2 regions of the Chromobacterium indicum genome follow, and region 2 is predicted to be linked to the other one. Evidence: riboswitches for the same ligand, from Rfam matches in the RefSeq annotation. Region 2 holds a riboswitch; the other holds the start of a gene.
The links. A riboswitch is a leader RNA that binds a small molecule or an ion and turns the genes downstream of it on or off. The one in region 2 is predicted to bind glycine.
Positions count from the first base shown of each region.

Region 1 (10,325 bases), on a different contig from region 2:
CGGCGGCCAACAGCTGCGACATGTATTCGGCGGAATAGATGGAGGCGAAGCCCATGGTCAGGCTGGACAGGAAGGTGGCTTCCGGATAATTGAGCTCGAAGCGCACCGTCAGCGGATCGAGCTTGCGCACCGCCTTGATCAGCTTGGGAAACTGCATCGCCTGCGCATGCGGATAGCCGGCCGGCGCGGTCTTGTACCAGGGATTGTCCGGATTCAGCATCCGGTCGAAGGTGAGCGCCACGTCGTCGGCGTTCAGCTTGCGCGTCGGCTTGAAGTAGTCGGTGCTGTGGAAGCCGACGTTGGGCCGCAGGTGGAAGGTGTAGCTCAGGCCATCCGCGCTCACTTCCCAGCTGCTGGCCAGCCCCGGCTGCAGCTTGCCGGCGGCGGCGTCGTACTCCACCAGGCGGTTCATCAATACGTCGGCGGAAGCGTTGGTGGTGACCAGCGAGTTGTACTGCACCACGTCAAAGCCTTCCGGATTGGCGTCGGTGCATACGGTCAGGGGCTTGGCCGCGAAAGCGGCCATCGGCAGCAGGGCCGCCAGCGTGGCGGCGCTCAATGTCTTCATCTCATTCTCCTTGCCGCAGGCCGGAACATGCCGCCTGCATTACCGGCATAGGGTAAGCGAAGAATGCCGCGAATCCAACGATTTAATCCACATATTGATATAAAGACGCCGTCCATGGCACCCGGCGGCCATGCAGGGGAAACAATAATCGGGGGCCGCTCTCGCCTCCCCCGCTATCGATAGCGCTAGAACAAGCGCTGCAGAAATTCCTGCGCCGACAGCGCCGGGCTGCACAAATAGCCCTGGTATTCCTGGCAGCCGCGCTCGGCCAGCCAGGCCAGCTGCGCTTCGGTCTCCACGCCTTCCGCCACCATGTTCAGCCCCATCATCCGGCACAGAGTCGTGATCAGTTCGGTGATGGCCGGCTTGTCGTCCAGATCGGCGATGAAGGAACGGTCTATCTTCAGCGAGGTAAGCGGATAGCGCTGCAGGTAGGCCAGATTGGAATAGCCGGTGCCGAAATCGTCCACCGCGATGCGCAGCCCCAGCGCGCGCAAGGCCTGCAAGGTGTGCATGGTTTGCTCATCGTGCCCCAGCAATACCGATTCGGTGATCTCCAGCTCCAGCTTGTCCGGCTGGCAGCCGCTGTCGGCGAGTATCTGCTCCACCAGGCCAGGCAGGCCGGGATCGACAAACTGGCTGGCGGACAGGTTGACCGACACCAGCAAGTCCAGCCCGCGGTCGCGCCACAGGCGCTGCTGGCGCGCGGCCTGAACCAGAATCTGCCGGCCCAGCTCCATCACCATGCCGCAGTCCTCGCAAATGGGAATGAAGCTGTCCGGCATCAACAGGCCGCGCAAGGGATGGCGCCAGCGCGCCAAGGCCTCGGCGCCGACCACCTGCCCGCTGGCGATGTCCACCCGCGGCTGGAAATAGGCGATGAATTCGCCTTGCTCCAGGCCCCGGCGGATGTCGTTCTCCAGCGCCAATTGCGCCTGGCTGCGCGCCTCCAGCGCCGGCGTGAAGAACATCAGGTTGTTGCGCCCCGCGTCCTTGGCGGCGTACATCGCCAGGTCGGCGTGGCGCATCATCTGCTCCAGGTCCAGCGTCCGGCCCTCGCACACGCTGACGCCGATGGACGCCGACACGCCGACGTCCATGCCCTCCAGCCGCATCGGCACCGCCAGCGCCTGCAGGATGCGGCGCCCCAGCGCCTCGGCCCGCTCCGCCACCTGCGGCGCGCTCAGCATCACCAGGAACTCGTCGCCGCCCAGCCGCGCCGCCTTCTCGTCATGGCCAAGCAAGCCGACCAGCCGCCCGGCCATCCGGATCAGCAGCTCGTCGCCGCAGGCGTGGCCCAGCGAATCGTTGACGTTCTTGAAGCGGTCCAGGTCGATGAACATCAACGCCACCTGGCGGCCATTGCGCAGCGCCTGCTGCAGATGCGGCAGCAACTCGCTGCGGATGCCGTTGCGGTTGGGCAAGCCGGTCAGCACGTCGTGATTGGCCAGGAAGCTGGCGCGCGCCTCGGCGTGCTTGAGATCGGTGATGTCCACCTCGCTGACCAGCAGCGCGTCTTGCCCGGTGACCGCGTCGCGGCAGGCTCGGGCCGACACTTCGTGCCAGCGCATGCCTTCCCGCGTATTCACCCGCGCCAGCAGCCGCGATTCGCCGCACGCGGCCACGCCTTGCCGCAACTGCTGCCAGTCGCTGTCGTGGACGAAATGCTGGCGCCAGCCTTCGCCAGCCACCGCCACCTGCTCGCGCGAGGCGGGGTTGCGATACAGCGCGCCGCCGTTGCCGTCGTAAAGCGTGATCAGCACCGAGGTATGCAATAGCGCTTCCGTGCTGCGCAGGGACGCCGGGTCGGCGCTGAGGCTGTTCTGCGCCTCGCAGAACATCAGCATCCGGCCATTCACCCGTATGCCGCGGAACTTCACCTTGAGCACGCTGGGCCGGCCGTTGGGATACAGCGTCCAGCTTTCCACGAAACAAGCGCCTTCGCGTTCGAAGTCCTGCTGATACTGGGCCAGCCTTTGCGCCACCGACACCGACATGTCCTGCGACATGTCGCGCGCCTGCAATTCCAGCAGGCTGGCCGCTCCCCACACCTGCAGCCCGGCCTCGTTGGCCCAGAACACCCGCTTGTGGTCGATATCGAAAATCCATACCGGCAGGCTCAAGGCCTCCAGCAGTTCCAGGTCGCCCCCCTGCCAGGAAAGTACGCTTCTTATCGGCATGTCCGCCGCTAACCTTTTATTTATTCATCAAAAAAGCGCCGCGCGACTGCCATCGCGGGCGCTTGCCATTGTAACAAACACGTCTCATTTCCTGACGCGTTTTTTGCTCATCGGGGAATCAGGCTCGGGCGATCCAGGCCCGATGCGCATTCCCGCTATGCATTCCCGCAATGAGAAACAGGGCTGACGCCCTGTTTTCTTGGTTTGCGATCGCGCGCTCAGGCGGCCTGCTTATGAGCGAACAGCCTGGCCATGCTGTGATGGTGCGGATGCCCATGGCTGAGATCCAGCGCGAACTCCTCCTGGTAAGCCAGAGGCGTCAATCCGGAAAACTGGTCGCGCAACTCGCCCGGCTGGTAGTAGTGGCGGACATAAGCCGCGGTCTCGCTGACGTCCCCGCCCGTTCCGGCGCAGCCGGGGTCGTCCACCATGAACACCGCGGCGAACAGATAGCCGCCCGGCTCCAGCCCTTCCATCATCGCCTGGGCCAGCCGCTCGCCGGCGGCGGCGTCGACATGGTCCAGCGCGGTATAGGCGACAATGATGCGGTAACGCTGCGGCTCGATTTCCAGCTCAGTCAGATTGACCACCTTGCCGCTGACATCCAGGCGCCGCCTATCGGCCTGCTCGCCCATCTTGGACACGGCCTCGGACGACTCGTCCACGCCGAACATGGAGAATCCCCGGTTCGCCAGGTACAGCGCGTTGCGTCCCTGGCCGCAAGCTAGGTCCAGCCCCCTGCCGCCTCCGCCCACGCCGTACTTCTCCAGGAAATACATCAGCGACAGCGCCGGCCTGTCACCGTAAAAGGAGTCGTTTCCGCGATAGAAAGCATCAAAATTAGCGACACACATTTCCACTCACTCCCGCTTGTCTCTTGCCCCAGATATGCGCCTGCGCGCCATCCCCGCAGGCCGCTTTGCATCCCCCTTAGTGATAGTTCGCACACGAACGTATGACTACTTAGTTATTATTTCTAAGTATTTACCCTTACACATTTATCAGACATAAAAAAACCCACCGGCTAAAACCGGCGGGTTGAGGCTGAACCGACGAGGCCGGCAGGCGGTTACGCGTAGTTTTCCATGCCCGGGCAACTGCATACCACGTTGCGGTCGCCGTAGACGTCGTCGATTCGGTTCACGCTCGGCCAGAACTTGTTTTCCAGCACATAAGGCAGCGGGAACAGGCCCTGCTCGCGGCTGTACGGGCGGTTCCAGTCGCCGGCGATGTCGGCCTTGCTGTGCGGCGCGTTGCAGAGCGGATTGTTGTCCGCCGGCCATGCGCCGCTTTGCACCTGGTCGATCTCGGCGCGAATGGAAGCCATCGCCGCGATGAAGCGGTCCAGCTCGGCCTTGGGCTCGGACTCAGTCGGCTCGATCATCAGCGTGCCTGGCACCGGGAAGCTCATGGTCGGCGCGTGGAAGCCGTAGTCCATCAGGCGCTTGGCCACGTCCACTTCGGTCACGCCGGAGGCGGCCTTCAGCGGGCGCAGGTCGATGATGCACTCGTGCGCGACGCGGCCATTGGCGCCGGTGTACAGCACCGGGAAGTGCTCGGCCAGGCGGGTGGCCAGGTAGTTGGCCGACAGCAGCGCGTTCTCGGTGGCCTGTTTCATGCCCTCGGCGCCCATCATCGCGATGTACATATAGGAGATCGGCAGGATGGAGGCCGAGCCGAACGGCGCGGCCGACACCGCGGTCTGGCCTTCCACCGCGCCCGGCACCGGTGCCACCACGTGGTTGGCGATGAACGGCGCCAAGTGGGCTTTCAGGCCGATAGGCCCCATGCCCGGTCCGCCGCCGCCGTGCGGGATGCAGAAGGTCTTGTGCAGATTCATGTGCGACACGTCGGCGCCGATGTCGGCCGGACGGGTCAGGCCCACTTGGGCGTTCAGGTTGGCGCCGTCCATGTAGACCTGGCCGCCGTGGGCGTGAACGATCTCGCAGATCTGTTTGATGCCCTGCTCGAACACGCCGTGGGTGGACGGATAGGTGATCATCAGCGCGGCCAGATTGGCGGCGTGCTGCTCGGCCTTGGCCTTCAGATCGGCCACGTCGACGTTGCCGGCATCGTCGCACTTCACCACCACCACCTGCATATTCATCATCTGCGCGGTGGCCGGATTGGTGCCATGCGCCGACTGCGGGATCAGGCAGATGTCGCGGTGGCCTTCGCCGCGCGACTCATGGTAGCGGCTGATCGCCAACAGGCCGGCGTATTCGCCCTGGGCGCCGGAGTTGGGCTGCATCGAGATCGCGTCGAAGCCGGTGATCGCCTTCAGCTGCGTTTGCAGACCTTCGATCAGCTGCAGATAGCCGACGGTCTGCTCGCGCGGCGCGAACGGGTGCATATTGGCGAATTCCGGCCAGGTGATCGGGATCATCTCGCTGGTGGCGTTCAGCTTCATGGTGCAGCTGCCCAGCGAGATCATCGAGTGGTTCATCGCCAGGTCGCGGTTTTCCAGCTTCTTCATATAGCGCAGCATCTCGTGCTCGCTATGGTGGGTGTTGAACACCGGGTGGGTCAGGATGGCAGATTCGCGCTTCAGCGCCGCCGGGATGGCGTCCTGGGCAGCGGCGTCCAAGGCGGCGATATCCGCCGGCTTGCCGGTGAACAGCTCGATCAGCTTGGCCAAGTCGGCTTCGGTGGCGGCCTCATGGAAGGCCACGCCCAGCACGGTCTTGCCGACGCGGCGCAGGTTGTAGCCGGCGGCCAACGCGGCGGCGTAGATGGCGTCGGCCTTGGGGGCGTCCACCTGCACGGTGTCGAAGAAGCGGTCGAAGACCAGCTTGCCGCCGGCCTCTTTCACCGCGTGGGCGAAGATGGCGGCCAGGCGATGGATGCGGGCGGCGATGCGCTGCACGCCTTCCGCGCCGTGGTAAACGGCGTACAGGCCGGCGATATTGGCCAGCAACACCTGGCTGGTGCAGATGTTGGAATTGGCCTTCTCGCGGCGGATGTGCTGCTCGCGGGTTTGCAACGCCATGCGCAGCGCGGTCTTGCCCTTGGCGTCGATGGACACGCCGATGATGCGGCCCGGCGCCGAGCGCTTCATCTCGTCCTTGAACGCGAAGTAAGCTGCGTGCGGGCCGCCGAAGCCCATCGGCACGCCGAAGCGCTGGGTATTGCCCAGGGCGATGTCGGCGCCCATTTCCGCCGGCGACTTCAGCGCCACCAGCGCCATCACGTCGGCGGCGACGGCGACCACGCCGCCCTTGGACTTGATAGCAGCGATGTGCGGGGTCAGGTCGATCAGATCGCCCGCTTCGCCCGGATACTGGAACAGCGCGCCGAAGTAGTCGCCGTTGCCGGCCTCTTCCGGATGGCCCTGCACCAGCTCGAAGCCGAAGTACTTGGCGCGGGTCTTCATCACGTCCAGCGTCTGCGGCAACACGCGGCTATCGACGAAGAAGCTGACGGATTTGGACTTGGACACGCGCTTGGCCATCGCCATCGCCTCGGCGGCGGCGGTAGCCTCGTCCAGCAGCGACGCGTTGGCCATTTCCAGGCCGGTCAGGTCTATCACCATCTGCTGGAAGTTCAGCAATGCTTCCAGACGGCCCTGTGCGATCTCGGCCTGGTACGGGGTGTAAGCGGTGTACCAGCCCGGGTTCTCCAGCACATTGCGCAGGATGACGGTGGGCGTCAGCACCGGATAGTAGCCCAGGCCGATGAAGGATTTGTTGACCACGTTCTTGGACGCTACCGCCTTCAGCGCGGCCAGCGCCTCGGCTTCCGGCTGCGGCGAGGGCAGATCCAGGCGGCGGTTCAGGCGGATGTCGGCCGGCAGGGTCTGGTCGACCAGCGCGTCGATGGACGGCAGGCCGACGGCGGCCAGCATCTCGGCGCGCTCGGCGTCGGACGGGCCAATGTGGCGGGCGATGAATTCGTGGCGATTGAAGAGTGCAGCAAGAGACATACAAAACCTTTCTTTTGCCACGAAAACCACGAAAGAACACGAACTGCATGGCGTCAAGCGCGCAGAGCCCCGTCAAAGAAGCAATATCGCACGTTTGCCTGTTTCGTGTTTTCCGTGGTTTTCGTAGCCAAAAAAAAGCCCCTGTCTGACGACCAGGGGCGTATCACATCAGGCGCCGATTTCCTTGGCGTAGGCGGCGGCGTCCATCAGGCCGTCCAGATCCGCGGCGTTGGCCGGCTTGATCTTGAAGAACCAGCCGTCGCCGTACGGATCGCTGTTGGCCAGCTCCGGCTCGCCTTCCAGCTCCTCGTTGACGGCGAGCACTTCGCCGGCGATCGGACAGTAGACGTCGGAAGCGGCCTTCACCGACTCCACCACGCCGGCCTGCTCATCCTTTGCCAGATTCTCGCCGGCTTTCGGCAGCTCGACGAAGACGATGTCGCCCAGCAATTCCTGCGCGTGCGCGGTGATGCCCACGGTGACGGAACCGTCGGCTTCCAGGCGCAGCCACTCGTGGCTGTCGACGTATTTCAGTTCGGCGGGAATGTTGCTCATCTTGAAGTTCTCCAGCTTAAGATCAGATCAATGGTGACGGCAGTCGCCTCAAGGCGCTGCCCGATTATTCGAAAACTTTCTTGCCGTTGCGCACGAAAGGCATCTTCACCACGCGCACATCGGTCAGCGTGCCGCGCAGATCCACCTGGGCGGCGGCGCCGGTGGCGGCCGGCACGCGGGCGATGGCGACGGAATGCTTCAGCGTCGGCGAGAAGGTGCCGCTGGTGATCACGCCTTCGCCCACGCCCTCCACCACCACCTTCAGGCCTTCGCGCAGCACGCCGCGGCCTTCCAGCACCAAGCCCACCTGCTTCATCTTCACGCCGGCGGCCTTTTGCGCCTCCAGCGCCTCGCGGCCGTTGAACTTGCGCTCGGCCGGCTCCCAGGCGATGGTCCAGCCCATGCCGGCTTCCAGCGGCGACACGGTCTCGTCCATGTCGTGGCCGTACAGATTCATGCCGGCCTCCAGGCGCAGCGTGTCGCGCGCGCCCAGGCCGATGGGAGAAACGCCGGCGGCTTGCAGTTGATTGAAGAAAGCGATGGCCTGGTCGGCCGGAACCATGATTTCCAGGCCGTCTTCGCCGGTATAGCCGGTGCGGGCATAGAACCATTCATCCTGCGGCAGACCCTGGAACACTTTCAGCGCGCGGATGGCGTCGGCCAGTTCCGGCTTCACGGCGCAGACTTTGTCTATGGCTTGCGGGCCCTGCACCGCCAGCATCGCCAGATCGCGGCGCACCTTCAGCGCCACGTCGAAGCCGGCCTTCTGGCTCTCCATCCAGGCCAAGTCTTTTTCGGTGGTGCCGGCGTTGACCACCATGCGGTAGCCGTAGGAAGTGAGATAGACGATCAGGTCGTCGACGACGGTGCCTTCCGGGGTCAGCATGCCGGAATACAGCGCCTTGCCCTCGAAGCCGAGCTTGGCAACGTCGTTGGCGATCAGTTTTTGCAGCCAGGCTTTGGCGTCGGAGCCGGTGATGTCGACCACCGTCATGTGGGAAACGTCGAACATGCCCGCGTCGGTGCGGACAATCTCATGCTCTTTCAGCTGGGAACCATAATGGATGGGCATTTCCCAACCGGCGAAATCGACCATCTTGGCGCCGGCGGCGAGGTGGGCTTCATACAGCGGAGTACGTTTCGGGGCCGTCATGGCGCGGTTCCTTCGAGCAAAGTGTGGATATCCTCTATCAACCACACCCCTCTGTCCCTGCACCTGAGATTTTCCGGCCGGATAAGCCGTTAGCCCCTTCGGTGGACGCCGCGCGGGCGCCGCTCTCCAGATTGCGCGAACCGGCTGCCGCCGGCCCGATGATACAGTCCTTTTGCCTGAGCGATTGCGGGTGCGCTTGCGCCTTCGGCGGCGGCCGAAAAGCCGCTCTCTCCTGTATGATCCGGCGATTATGGTGTCAATATCCGGGCCTTGGCAAGCCAATATTATTTCTATATCAAACAGTCTGGATAAATGTTTTTCAAGGAAAAAAACCGCTCATTTTCATGCATCAAAATGGTTCGAAAACGAAAAAAGCGCAGGCTATCGCGCTGCGCTTTTTCGCTCATCGGGACACCGGTCAATCTCCAGCGAACCGCTCCTTCAACTGCCAGACATAGATGGGCAGACCCATCAGCAACAGCAGCATGCCCCACATCACGATGTCGGCGCCGGAGCCGTACAGCGCCCACAGCGAATAGACGAAGCCGATGCCGGCGAAGAAGCCGGGCGCGACGTAATCCTTGGGCGAGAACTCCTTGCCGCGCATCAGCATGATCGCGATCAGCGCCATCGAGCAGAAGGCATACGGCAACAGCGTGGTGGCGGTGGCCAGCAGGATGATGAACTCGAAGATCTTCACGCCGCTGTCGCCGCCGGCATACTTCATCGCCATCAGAATGGTGACCAGCGCGCTGGACAGCACCAGGCCGAAGATGGGCACGCCGGCCGCGTTGCGCTGGTCGAAACGGCTGGGGAACAGGCCATCCTTGGCCGCGGCCGCCGGCACGTGCGCCTGCATCAGGCTCCAGCCGTTGAGCGCGCCGAAGCAGGACACCACCGCGCCGAAGCCCACCAGCCAGTAGCCCCAGTCGCCCCACATCAGTTTGGCCGCGTCGGCGAACGGCGCCTGCGAAGCCGCCAACGTATCCGCCGGCATCAGGCCCATCAACGACACCGTGGACAAGATATAAAGCACGGTGGCCAGCAAAGTGCCGATCACGGTGGCGCGTGGGATGGTCTTCTCCGGCTCCACCACGTCGCCGGCCGGCACCGATGCCGACTCCAGGCCGAGGAAGGCCCACAAGGTCAGCGCCATTGTCGCGGACAACGAAGACAGCAGCGGCTTGTTGTGCGGATTGAATGCCAGGTTTTCCGGCTGGAAATGGAAGAAGCCGATGAAGGTGACCGCCGCCAACGGCAGCAGCTTCAGCAGCGTGGTCACCACCGCCACCACGCCGGAGCTGCGCGCGCCGCGGCTGTTGATCCAGGTGACGATCCAGATCAGGCCGATGGCGACCGCCCCCGCCAGCGGCTCGTTGTGCCCCAATACCGGGAAAAACACCTGCATATAGCTGGTGGCCGCCACCGCCAGCGCGGCGTTGCCGGCCCATAGCGCGATCCAGTAGCCCCAGGCGATCCAAAAGCCGGCGAAATCGCCGAAGCCCGCGTGGATGTAGGCGTAAGGTCCGCCCTCGCGCGGCAGAATGGCCGACAGGCGGGCGAACACCAGCGCCAGGCAGATGGCGCCGCAGGAGGTCAGCAGCCAGCCCAGCATCGACACGCCGCCGAACGGCGCCAACGAGGCCGGTAGCAGGAAAACGCCGGAGCCTATCATATTGCCCACCACCAGGGCGGTGCACATCCAGACTCCGAGCGAGCCCTTCTTTTGAGTGGAACTGTTTTCGTTCAAACCTGACTCTCCGTGGGAACGAAAGCATCGCGCGCCGGGATAGTCACACCCGGCGTCAGACATGCGGAAAAGGTCAAAACCGCATCGACAGGCCTATGGGCCATGGCTTCAAGATAGCCGAAGCCAGAACGCTCGGCTGCGCCGCAACCGGGTGCGGCCTGCCGCCGCGCCAAAAAAAGGGCGCATTAAAACACAGT
Region 1 is NZ_JAYFSJ010000003.1:209,284-219,608, forward strand. Features, by position in the region: gene VA599_RS05790 (ABC transporter substrate-binding protein) at 1-568, opposite strand, end outside; gene VA599_RS05795 (putative bifunctional diguanylate cyclase/phosphodiesterase) at 754-2,748, opposite strand; gene VA599_RS05800 (class I SAM-dependent methyltransferase) at 2,967-3,527, opposite strand; gene gcvP (aminomethyl-transferring glycine dehydrogenase) at 3,818-6,670, opposite strand; gene gcvH (glycine cleavage system protein GcvH) at 6,839-7,225, opposite strand; gene gcvT (glycine cleavage system aminomethyltransferase GcvT) at 7,290-8,378, opposite strand; glycine riboswitch at 8,420-8,518, opposite strand; glycine riboswitch at 8,533-8,623, opposite strand; gene VA599_RS05820 (amino acid permease) at 8,797-10,080, opposite strand.
Region 1: another riboswitch for glycine. It lies ahead of gcvT (glycine cleavage system aminomethyltransferase GcvT); the one in region 2 lies ahead of VA599_RS00570 (trimeric intracellular cation channel family protein).

Region 2 (10,325 bases):
ATACGGGTGAGGACCGGCGATACCGTGGAGCTGCATCTGAAGAATCTGGCCAGCAACAAGCTGCCGCACAACATCGACCTGCACGCGGTCACCGGGCCGGGAGGCGGCGCGCCGCAGACGCTGGTGGCGCCGGGCAATCAGGCGGTGTTCAGCTTCAAGGCGCTGAATCCGGGCCTCTATGTCTACCACTGCGCCACTGCGCCGGTGGGCATGCACATCGCCAACGGCATGTACGGCATGATTCTGGTGGAGCCGGAAAAGCCGCTGCCCAAGGTGGATCGCGAGTACTACGTGATGCAGGGCGAATTCTACACCGGCACCGGGTATCGGGCCGGCGGGCTGCAGCCCTTCGACATGCAGAAGGCGATAGATGAAAAGCCGACCTATGTGCTGTTCAACGGCGCCGACCGCGCGCTGGCCGGCAACAAGGCGCTGACGGCCAAGGCCGGTGAAAAGGTCCGGATCTACTTCGGCGTCGGCGGTCCCAATCTCGCTTCCAGTTTCCACATCATCGGCGCGATCTTCGACAAGGTGTACAACGAGGGCAGCGCCCATTTCCAGCGCAATGTGCAGACCACGATGGTGCCCGCCGGGGGCTCGGCCATCGTCGAGTTCACGCCCAGGGTGCCGGGCAGCCTGACCCTGGTCGACCATTCGCTGACGCGGGCTTTCAACAAGGGGGCGATCGGCCTGTTGACGGTCAGCGGCCCCGAGCGGCCCGACATCTATTCCAAGGGCGTGATCAGCGCGCTGGGCGCGGCGTCGCCGGTGTCGGCAAGACCTTCCCTGGGCGAAGGCGCGCCGGTCAACGCCGAGCCGCCGCAAACGCACGAAGCGGCGCCGACCGATCATGGCCGGGCGGTGTTCAGCAAAAACTGCGTGGTCTGCCACCAGGCCAATGCGCAGGGACTGGACGGCGTGTTTCCGCCGCTGGCCAATTCCGATCTGATCCAGAAGCGTCCTCTGGAGGCGGCCAGGATCATCCTTGGCGGCCGCGCGGGGCCGATCACCGTCAACGGCGTCAATTACAACGGCGTGATGCCCGCGCTGGACTTGTCGGATCAGGAGGTGGCCGACGTGCTCAACTATGTCAGCACGCAATTCAACCATGGCAAGCCGGTGGTCACGGTGGACGAGGTGAAGACGCTGCGGGCGCAGCGGCAATGAGCGCGCGCCTGGCGCTCGCGCTGGCGTGTTGCGGGCTGTTGGCGTGGCATGCGGCGCGGGCCGCCGATTATGAGGCGGTATCCGGCGGGGCTTTTCGCAGCGCTTTGTCTCCGGATGGCGCGACCGTGGCGGTCAAACCATACCGGCTGAGGGCGAGGCCAGTCACCAACGGCGAGTTCCTGCGCTTCGCGCAGGTGCATCCGGCGTGGCGGCGCGGGGTGGTTCCCGCCCTGTATGCCGGGGGTGGATATCTCGCCGACTGGCGCGCCGCTGACGACTTTGGCGATCTGCCTGCAGATGCGCCGGTCACCCGCGTCAGCTGGCATGCGGCGCGCGCCTATTGCCGCAGCGAGGGCGCCCGCCTGCCCGCGTGGCACGAGTGGGAGATGGCGGCAGCGGCCGATGCCGGCCGCCGCGACGCCCGGGATGATCCGCAGTGGCGGGCGCGCATCCTGCAATGGTACGCGCAGCCGACTGGGCGGCTGCTGGCGCCGGTGGGGCGAGAGCCCAATGTCTGGGGCGTCAGCGACTTGCATGGTTCCATCTATGAGTGGGTGGAGGATTTCAACGGCCTGTTCGTCACCAGCGACAGCCGATCCCAAGGGGAGCAGCGCACGCTGGCCACCTGCGGCGCGGCGGCCTTGTCGCTGGGCGACCGGGAAAATTACGCGATCCTGATGCGCATCGCGATGCTGGCGGCGCTGAACGCCGCCGACACCGTGGGCACGGTGGGTTTCCGCTGCGCCAGGGATGAATCGGAGGAAAGACCATGAGGGGATGGAAAGGCGGCCTGGCCGCATGTTTGCTGGCGCTGGCGTCGAGCGGGGGCTGGGCGGGAAATGATCTGCCGGGCGATTCGTTGTACCGGCTGGATGCGCCGCTGACCACTCAGCGCGGCGACGCGCTGCAGTTCTCGGATCTGGCCGGCAAGCCGGCGCTGATCACCATGTTCTACGGCGATTGCAAACTGGCTTGTCCGATCGTGATGGAGGGCGTGAAATCCATCATCGCCGCGCTGCCGGCCAGGGACAGGGATCGGGTGACGGTGTTGATGGTGAGCCTGAATCCAGGGGCGGACACGCCGGTAAGTTTGTCGCATCTGGCGGGCGAGCACGGAATCCGGGCGCGGAACTGGCTGCTCGCGGTCGGCAAGTCGGATGAAGACACCCGCGGCGTCGCCGCCGCGCTGGGCATACGCCATCGGCGGCTGGAAAGCGGCGAGATCAACCACTCCACCCGCATCGTGGTGACGGACCCGCAGGGCAGGATCGTAGCCTCCACCGAGGATATCGGCCCCAAGCCCGATCCGGTGGTGGTCAAGGCCCTGCGCGCGCTGCTCAAGTAAGGGAGGCGATCACTTTTCCAGTTGCCAGAACAGCGGCTGGACGAAAGGGGACCACCGCGCGGTGCGCACGCCGGCCTCGGCCAGCGCGTCGCGCGTCCATTGGTTGCAGGTGACGATGGGGTTGTAGCGGCCATGGGCGGGGTAGAAGGCGTCGTTGTCGCCGTAGTGATAACCCTTTTCCTGTCGTGCCTGGCCGTTGGCGTCAAAAGGCGCGCTGCGGCGGATGAAGTCAACCAGCCGGCGGTATTGTTCTGGACTGAGCAGAATGCGCCGGGTGTCTTTGCCTTCCGTCGGCTGGGGCAGGTATTCCACGTGCAGCACGCTTTGGTCGAAAGCCAGCGCGGCCAAGGCTTTGCCGGCGCTCAGGTCTTCCCAGTTTTGAATGGTCAGGAAGAATACCTTGCTGCCCCAGCCGATGGAGATATAGGGCGAGCGCGCGTATTGATCGGGGCGGCGGATGTGTTCCGGAGGAAAGGCGGCGGACCAGTCCATCGCGTCGGTTTTGACCGGCATGATCAGGCTGGTGTGCACGCCATTGCTGTCCAGGTAGATGGGTATGCCGCCTGCGGGCGGCTGCCAGCTGCGGTTGGCGGGCAGCCAGCCCAGCGCCAGCGCGGCGAGCAGGTAGCAGATCAGTAGCGCGGGAATAACCAGCAGCAGGCGCAGAAGGTGGCGAAAGGCGATGCCGGAAATGTGCATGGTGTTGGCGAGCTTGTCGGGTATCGGATATCAGGGGAATCTTATTTACCTTGGGTTGCGGTGGGCTGTCAAATATCCATTTTCATTTCCCTGGCTGGAGTTTGGGACGCGCGCGAGGAAAGTGACATCCATGGTTGGGCATGGTTGTGGCGCAGCGCTGACGGCTGGAATGCGAAACACCCCGCTAGGGCGGGGTGTTTGTCTTGGGGCTCAGTGGTGGTCGTGCCGGTAGGCGAACACCGGAAGCTGCCATTCGCGCCACAGCGCGACTAGGCGCAGCGCCAGGCCGAAGGCGAAGCTGGCGATCACGTTCCAGTCATGGGGCATGGCCAGATGGTTGAGGCCCAGGTACAGGATGGCCACCAGCAGCGACACGCTGGCGTACAGCTCGCGGCGGAATACGATGGGCACGCGGTTGCACAGCACGTCGCGCAGAATGCCGCCGGCGATGCCGGTGATCATGCCGGCCATTACGATGATGACCGGGTGGTAGCCCATGCCCAGCGCCACGTCGCAGCCGATGATGGTGAACGCCACCAGGCCCAGCGCGTCCAGGATCAGGAACAGGCGGTTCAGATGGCGCATATAACGGGCGACCAGGACCGCGGCCAGGCCGCCGGCCACCACCAGCAGCACGTACTCCGGATGCTGGGTCCAGCCTATCGGGTAACGGCCCAGCACGATGTCGCGCACGGTGCCGCCGCCCAGCGCGGTGAGGAAGGCGATGACGGCTACGCCGAAAATGTCCATGTGGCGGCGGCCGGCCGCCAGCGCGCCGGTCATCGCTTCCGCGGTGATGGCGATCAGGTAGATCAGGGTCAGCATGATGAAATCTTATGGGGGTGGAACGATGGAATGCCAGCCGGAGCGATGGCGCGCGGATGACGGAAAACGGAAATGAGGCGCGAAAGGCTCGCGCCGAGGCATGGATGAGCGGACAAGGCAAACTCCTGGACGGTTTCCGGGTTGGGTAACAGCCTCTCCCCTTGTCCTTTTACCTGAGAGTTGCGCGGCCTTTGGCCGCTTGCCCCTTCGGTGGGCCGCGCGGGGCGGCCTCTCTCCAATCGGCTTGAATCGATACTGCGCTGCGGTACGTTTGCCTGAGCGATTATGGGAGCTTGCGTCTTCGGCGGGGGCGCGGCCCCTCTCTCCCGCAGAACCGGAATATTAGCTTTCGCTATTGCAATAGTCAATGCGGGAACCGAGTCGCCCCGGCTCCCGCGCATGGCTTAGGCCTTGCCCCGCTTGCCGGGCGCGGAAGCGGCCGGCGGCGTGCCTGGAGCCTGGCCGTTGGCCTTGCCCGCAGGCTTTTTCGCGGCGCTCGTCCGCGTGGCCGGCTTGGCTATCGGCTTGATTTCCTCCGATGTCGGCTTCGGCGCGGCGGGCTTGGCGGTTGTTGCCGGCGTTTTGGCTGCCGGCGAGGGTTTTGCCGTGGCCGGTTTGCTTGCCGGAGTGGTCTTGCGCGCTGCCGGCTTGACGGTTTTGGCCGATGGTTTGGCGGCGGATGCAGGCTTCGCCGGGGCAGCTTTGCTTGTCGCGGCCTTCGCGGAAACGGTTTTGCCGGAGACGGGCTTGGCCACGGGGAGCGAAACGGCGGGGGCGGCCTCGACTGGGACCGGCGAGAGGACCGCAGGCTCCGCTTCAGCCCGAGCTGCGGGAGAGGCGGCGTGGATCGCGGCGTCGAGCTCCAGCGTCTTGGCCACCTCATTCAGCCGCGACTGGTGCTCGGCCGGAATGGGACCGTTCAGCGCCATCAGATCGCGAGCCAGCAGCCAGGCCTGATGGCGGCGACGAGCATCCGGCAGCAGCAGAGGCAGGCCGCGCAGCGCGCGCGGCGCGTCCAGCCGTACCAGCGCCACCTGATGTCGGACGATGTCCTTCAATTGCATCAGCGTCAGCGGATACTCGTGGCGCACGTCGCGCATCACCCGGCGGATGGCGTTGAACGGCCGTTCGTCCACCACGCCGATGCCGATGCTGACGTAAAGCAGCAACCGCACGAAGCCGTCGGCCAGCGTGCCTTGCTCGAAGCTGGGGTCCAGCGCTTCGCGCTTCAGGCGCGCCAGTTCCCGGGTTTCCCAGGTCAAGGCTTGGTTGCGCGGCTCGCCGGCGGGGGCGACGCCGACCAGCGTGGCGAGCTGCGGCGATTCGTAGACGGCGCGGAACAGCTGCTCCTGCGCGGCGTCGCGCAGGTCGCGGTAGTGGTCCAGCGACTGAACGATGAAGCCGGACAGCTGTTCCTGCCACAGCCACAGCGGATTGTCCGCCGCGACGGGCCGGCGTTGCTCGCGCACCTTGGCGGCGAGGTCCGGTAGCCACCACAGCCACGGGTTTTTCGGCGAGACCAGCGTCCGCTCCAGGCGGGCGGGGTGCAGCTCGCGCAGCAGGCGGGCGCTGGCCTCATTGCTGGCGGCGCGCAGCGCGGGGGAGACGTAGCGGTCGTACACGCCTTGGTTGATCTCGGACACGCGCTTCACCACTTCGAACGCGCGCTCGTCGTCGCGGCCGTCGTCCAGCGCCAGGATGTCGGACACCTCGCGCGCTTCGAAGCGGATGATGTAGCGGCCTTCGATGTATTCCTGGCCGGGCGCGTCGGGCGCGATGTCGTCGATGACGGCCTCGTACAGGCCGGGAGCCAGCACGTCGATCAGGTCCAGCGCGCTGGCGAATTCGCTGTGCTCTTTGTTGGCGACGCCGGCGGAGACGAAGATGCCGAGATGGCCCACCTTGTTGTGCAGGCAATAGACGATGGTCTGCTCGTTATTGCGGATGTCCTCGGCGCTGTCGTACAGGTCGGCGATCCAGTTCAGCGCTTGCTGCGGCGGCGTGATGTTATCGCCCCAGGATGCGAACACCATGATGGGCGAGCGGATGTTGCGCATGTCCACCCGTGCCTTGCCGTCATGGCTGGTGATCTTGCCGTGGACCAGCTCGTTGCCGACAAACAGCTTCTGGGTGATCCATTCCATTTCCGCCTTGTTCAGCAGGTAATGGCCGCCCCACCAGCGTTCGAAGTCCAGATAGCGTTGCGGCTCGGTGTCGATCTTGGCGTACAGATTGTAGGACTTCTTCCACAGGGTATTGGCCGGATCCAGCTTCTCGAAGTTCTCGACCAGATGGGCTCCGTCGAAATGGCCGTTGCCCAGGTCGCCGGCCAGCGACGCGGTCCAGGTGCCGCCGTTCAGGCCGCCGGCGTAGCGCATCGGGTTCTTGCCGCGCACGCCGGCCCAGTACGACAGCGGCGATCCGGCCAGCAGGATGGGGCCGACCAGTTCCGGCGCCACCGACGCCAGCATCGCCAATGCCCAGCCGCCCTGGCAGTTGCCGATCACGAAGGGCTTGCCGTCGCTGTCCGGGTGCAGCTCGTTGACGCGTTTGAGGAAGTGTCCTTCGGCCTTGGCCACGCTTTCTATGGTCTGGCCTGGCACCGGTTGGGGGAAGAACATCACGAAATAGCAGGGATGGCCCTGTTGCAGCGCGATGCCGATCTCGCTGTCCATCTTGAAGCCGCCGATGCCCGGCCCATGGCCGGCGCGGGGGTCGATGACGACGAAGGGGCGCTTGGCGGGATCGGTGGGCGGGCAGTTGGCCGGCGGCTGGATCGCCGCCAGCGCGTAGTTGGCCGGATCGGGCAGCTCACGGGCGTCCATGATGATCCGGTAGTCGAAAACCAGCACCGGAGGCTTGCCGCTTTCGCAGTGCTCCAGGTAGGCTTCGCCGCGGCGGTACAGCGTGTCCCAATACAGGATGCCGCGCTGGCAGGCGTCCAGCCAGTAATCAAACAACGGTTGAGGGAACGGGAACTTCCCGCCTTGAACTGCAGCAGTTGACCACATTGCAACCCCTTGTTCTTGAACGGTAGGAAAAGACGCGACGGCTCATCGCGAGCCATGGCCGTCACTGTACTCGTTATCTGCTGCGATGCAATAAATGCGAATGGTCTGGCGGCGATATGTGGCGCGCAGCCATCAATTTGTTGCAGCGCAAACAGAGGTTCGAGTCGCGGCGGCCGCTTCCAGTTCCTTGACCATCACCACGCTGGCGTAGGCTTTGTCCGGCCATTGCAGCGGCGCTTCGACGCGGTAGCCGCGCTTGCCGTAGCGTTCTACCAGATGGGTGGCGGGTTCGGCGGTGTCCAGGCGGATGCGGCGATAGCCCTGGAGGCGGGCCCAGTCCTCGGCGGCGTCCATCAGCCGCGAGCCCAGTCTTTGCCCTTGCCAGGCGGGATCGACGGCGAACTGCATCAGCACCGCTCCGTCGGTTTGGCGGAATTGCGGACAGGGCGAGGCGGGCCGCGGATGATGCACCGTAACGGTGCCGACCAGCTCGTCTCCATGCCACGCCAGCAGGCAGTAGCCGCCGGTGATGCGGCGGCGGGTGACGGCCGCGCTTTGATCCACCGCGGTGTAACGCAGGCCCATCGCGGCCAGCTGGGCATAGGCGCAGTGCAGCAGGGCGGTCAGTTGTTCGATCGAGTCGGTTTCGGCCAACGGGCGCAGCGTGAACATGTCTTCAATCATCCGGTACGGGAAACCTCGACTGAAGCAATTGTCATGCCGGGCGGATGTCGGCGCGCTGCCAGTCGCCGGCCATTTCCTCGCTGATCAGCTGTTCCGAGACGAAGTCGATGAAGGCGCGCACCGCCGGCGACAAGCCGCGGCGGGTGGGGAAGGCGGCGTGCAGGATGCCCCAGGGAAAGTCGTACTGCGGCAGGATGTGCCGCAGCCGTCCGTCCGCCAGCGCCTGGTGGCAGACGTTGGCCGGCAGCGCGGCGACGCCGATGCCGGCGATGGCGGCTTCCAGCAGCACGATCATGTCGTCGGTCATCAACCTGGGCGTGTCCAGGTGGATAGTGTAGCTCTGGCCGACATTGTCCAGCAGCACCCATTGGCCGCGGCCGTCCGGGCGGCTCATGGCCAGCGCGGGCAGGGAGGCCAGCCGTTCCGGCGTTTTCGGCTCGCCGTGGCTTTCCAGAAAGGCCGGACTGGCCACCAGGATCACCCGGCTCCGGCCCAGCCGGCGCACCACCAGGCTGGCGCTGTCTTCGATCACGTTGCGGACCCGGATTGCCACGTCCACGCCTTCTTCTATCAGGTCCACCCGGCGGTTGGTGGCGTCGAGGATCACCCGCACCTGCGGGTGGAGCGCCAGAAAGCGGGGCAACGCGGCGCTGAGCATGGTTTTGGACAGCAGCTCCGGGCAACTGACGCGGATCAGGCCGCGCGGCTCGGCGCTGCTGTGCAGCACCGTCTCGTCGGCCGCCTCGGCCTCGGCCAGCATCGCCTGGCAGTGCTGGTAGTACTGGCTGCCGATTTCGGTCAGCGACAGCCGGCGGGTGGTTCTTTGCAGCAGACGCACGCCCAGCCTGGCTTCCAGCTCGGCTACGCGGCGGGACAGCTTGGACTTGGGAATGCCCAGCACGCGTCCGGCGGCCATGAAGCCGCCGTGCTCGACGACTTTGGCGAAGTACAAGAGATCGTTCAGGTCCTGCATGATTGTTTCATTGATGGAACAATGTTTCCGATTTTAACAGTCTAGTCCTGATTGTTCTGGATATCTATCATCCACTCATCGCAATCGAACCCCGAAGGACCCAGACCATGAAACTGCTTCACCTCGACTCCAGCATCCTGGCCGACAACTCCGTCACCCGCGAATTGTCCGCCGTCGTCGCCAACACCCTGCGCCAGCGCCACGCCAATGTGGAAACCAGCTACCGCGACCTGGCGGCCAACCCGATCGCCCACCTGTCCGGCGAAATCGTCGGCGCGCGTTTCGCGCCCGAATCCGACTGGACCGCGACCCAGCGCAGCGAGGCCGCGCTGAGCGACCAGCTGATCGAGGAATTCCTGGCTGCGGACGTGCTGGTCATCGGCGCGCCGATGTACAACTTCTCCATCCCGACGCAGCTGAGAAGCTGGATCGACCGCGTGTTCGCCGCTGGCCGCACTTTCAAGTACACCGAAACCGGCCCGGTGGGCCTGGTGAAGGACAAGAAAGTGGTGTTGGTGTCCGCCCGCGGCGGCGTGCACAGCGGCGAGCAGGGCAGCCTGATGGATTTCCAGGAAGACTACCTGGTGAAAGTGCTGGGCTTCCTGGGCGTCAGCGATGTGGAAATCATCCGCGCCGAAGCAGTCAATATGGGGCCGGACAAGCGCGCCACCTCCATTCACATGGCCAAGGAGGCCATCGCCAAGCTGGCGCTGTAATACCGGCTGGCCATGAAAAAGCCCGGCTTTCGAGCCGGGCTTTTTTGCGTCCATGTCATTCCAGCGGCTGCTTCAGCACTTGATCCACGCTGGCTTCGCTCAAGTAGCGGCGCAGGATCGCGCGCAAGGCGCCGTCGCGGTACATCTTGCGCAGCTCCTGGTGCCAGAGCTCGGCGGCGGCCGGCGTGAACCGCGCCTTGCTCAGCGCGATGGAGCCGGCGATGGTTTCGCCGTCGGGGAAGAAGTCGCGCGCGTTGACCAGTTGCTCGGCGTGGTGGGCGCGAAACCATGGATCGTAGCTGATGGGGTGCGCGAGAACGACGTCCACCAAACCGTTGACCAGCATGCGGTACAGGTCGTCTTCGCTTTCCGCGATCACCAGCTTGTGTTGCTGGGCAAGGTCGTTCAGCAGCCGATCCTGGGCGGGGCTGTGGCGATAGCCGCGTATCGCTCCCCAGCGCAGAGAGGGGGACTTGAGCAGATCGTCTAGCGAATCGGCCCGGTTGGAACGCGGCAGCAGCACCATGTTCTTGCTGTGGTTGTAGGGATACAGCCACAGATAGCGCTGGCGCTCCGGCGTGATCAAGGTAGAGGAGCCGATGTCAGCCAATCCAAGCTCCAGTTGCTTGAGCGCGCGGATGCGCGGGTAGTCGGCCTCCGCGCGGATCGGGCAATCCAGCCGCCGCGCCAGCTCGCGCACCAGGTCGACATCGTAGCCCTTTCCCTGGTGGTAGGCGACGCCGAAATCATAGTAGGCGATGGCCAGCGGTCCCTGCGGACAGGCGGGATTGCCAGCCTGGGCGGTTAGCGGCAGGAGGAGCGGAATCAGCCAGCCGGCCAGGCGCTGTAGGAAGGGGGTGCGCATCATTCCAGCGGCTTCTGCATCATCTGCTTGGCGGCGCTCT
Region 2 is NZ_JAYFSJ010000001.1:89,837-100,161, forward strand. Features, by position in the region: gene nirK (copper-containing nitrite reductase) at 1-1,167, shown strand, start outside; gene VA599_RS00555 (formylglycine-generating enzyme family protein) at 1,164-1,940, shown strand; gene VA599_RS00560 (SCO family protein) at 1,937-2,512, shown strand; gene VA599_RS00565 (TIGR02117 family protein) at 2,522-3,211, opposite strand; gene VA599_RS00570 (trimeric intracellular cation channel family protein) at 3,422-4,036, opposite strand; glycine riboswitch at 4,188-4,285, opposite strand; glycine riboswitch at 4,290-4,375, opposite strand; gene VA599_RS00575 (DUF3141 domain-containing protein) at 4,441-7,047, opposite strand; gene VA599_RS00580 (GNAT family N-acetyltransferase) at 7,180-7,719, opposite strand; gene VA599_RS00585 (LysR substrate-binding domain-containing protein) at 7,763-8,704, opposite strand; gene VA599_RS00590 (FMN-dependent NADH-azoreductase) at 8,812-9,420, shown strand; gene VA599_RS00595 (substrate-binding periplasmic protein) at 9,476-10,288, opposite strand; gene VA599_RS00600 (substrate-binding periplasmic protein) at 10,285-10,325, opposite strand, start outside.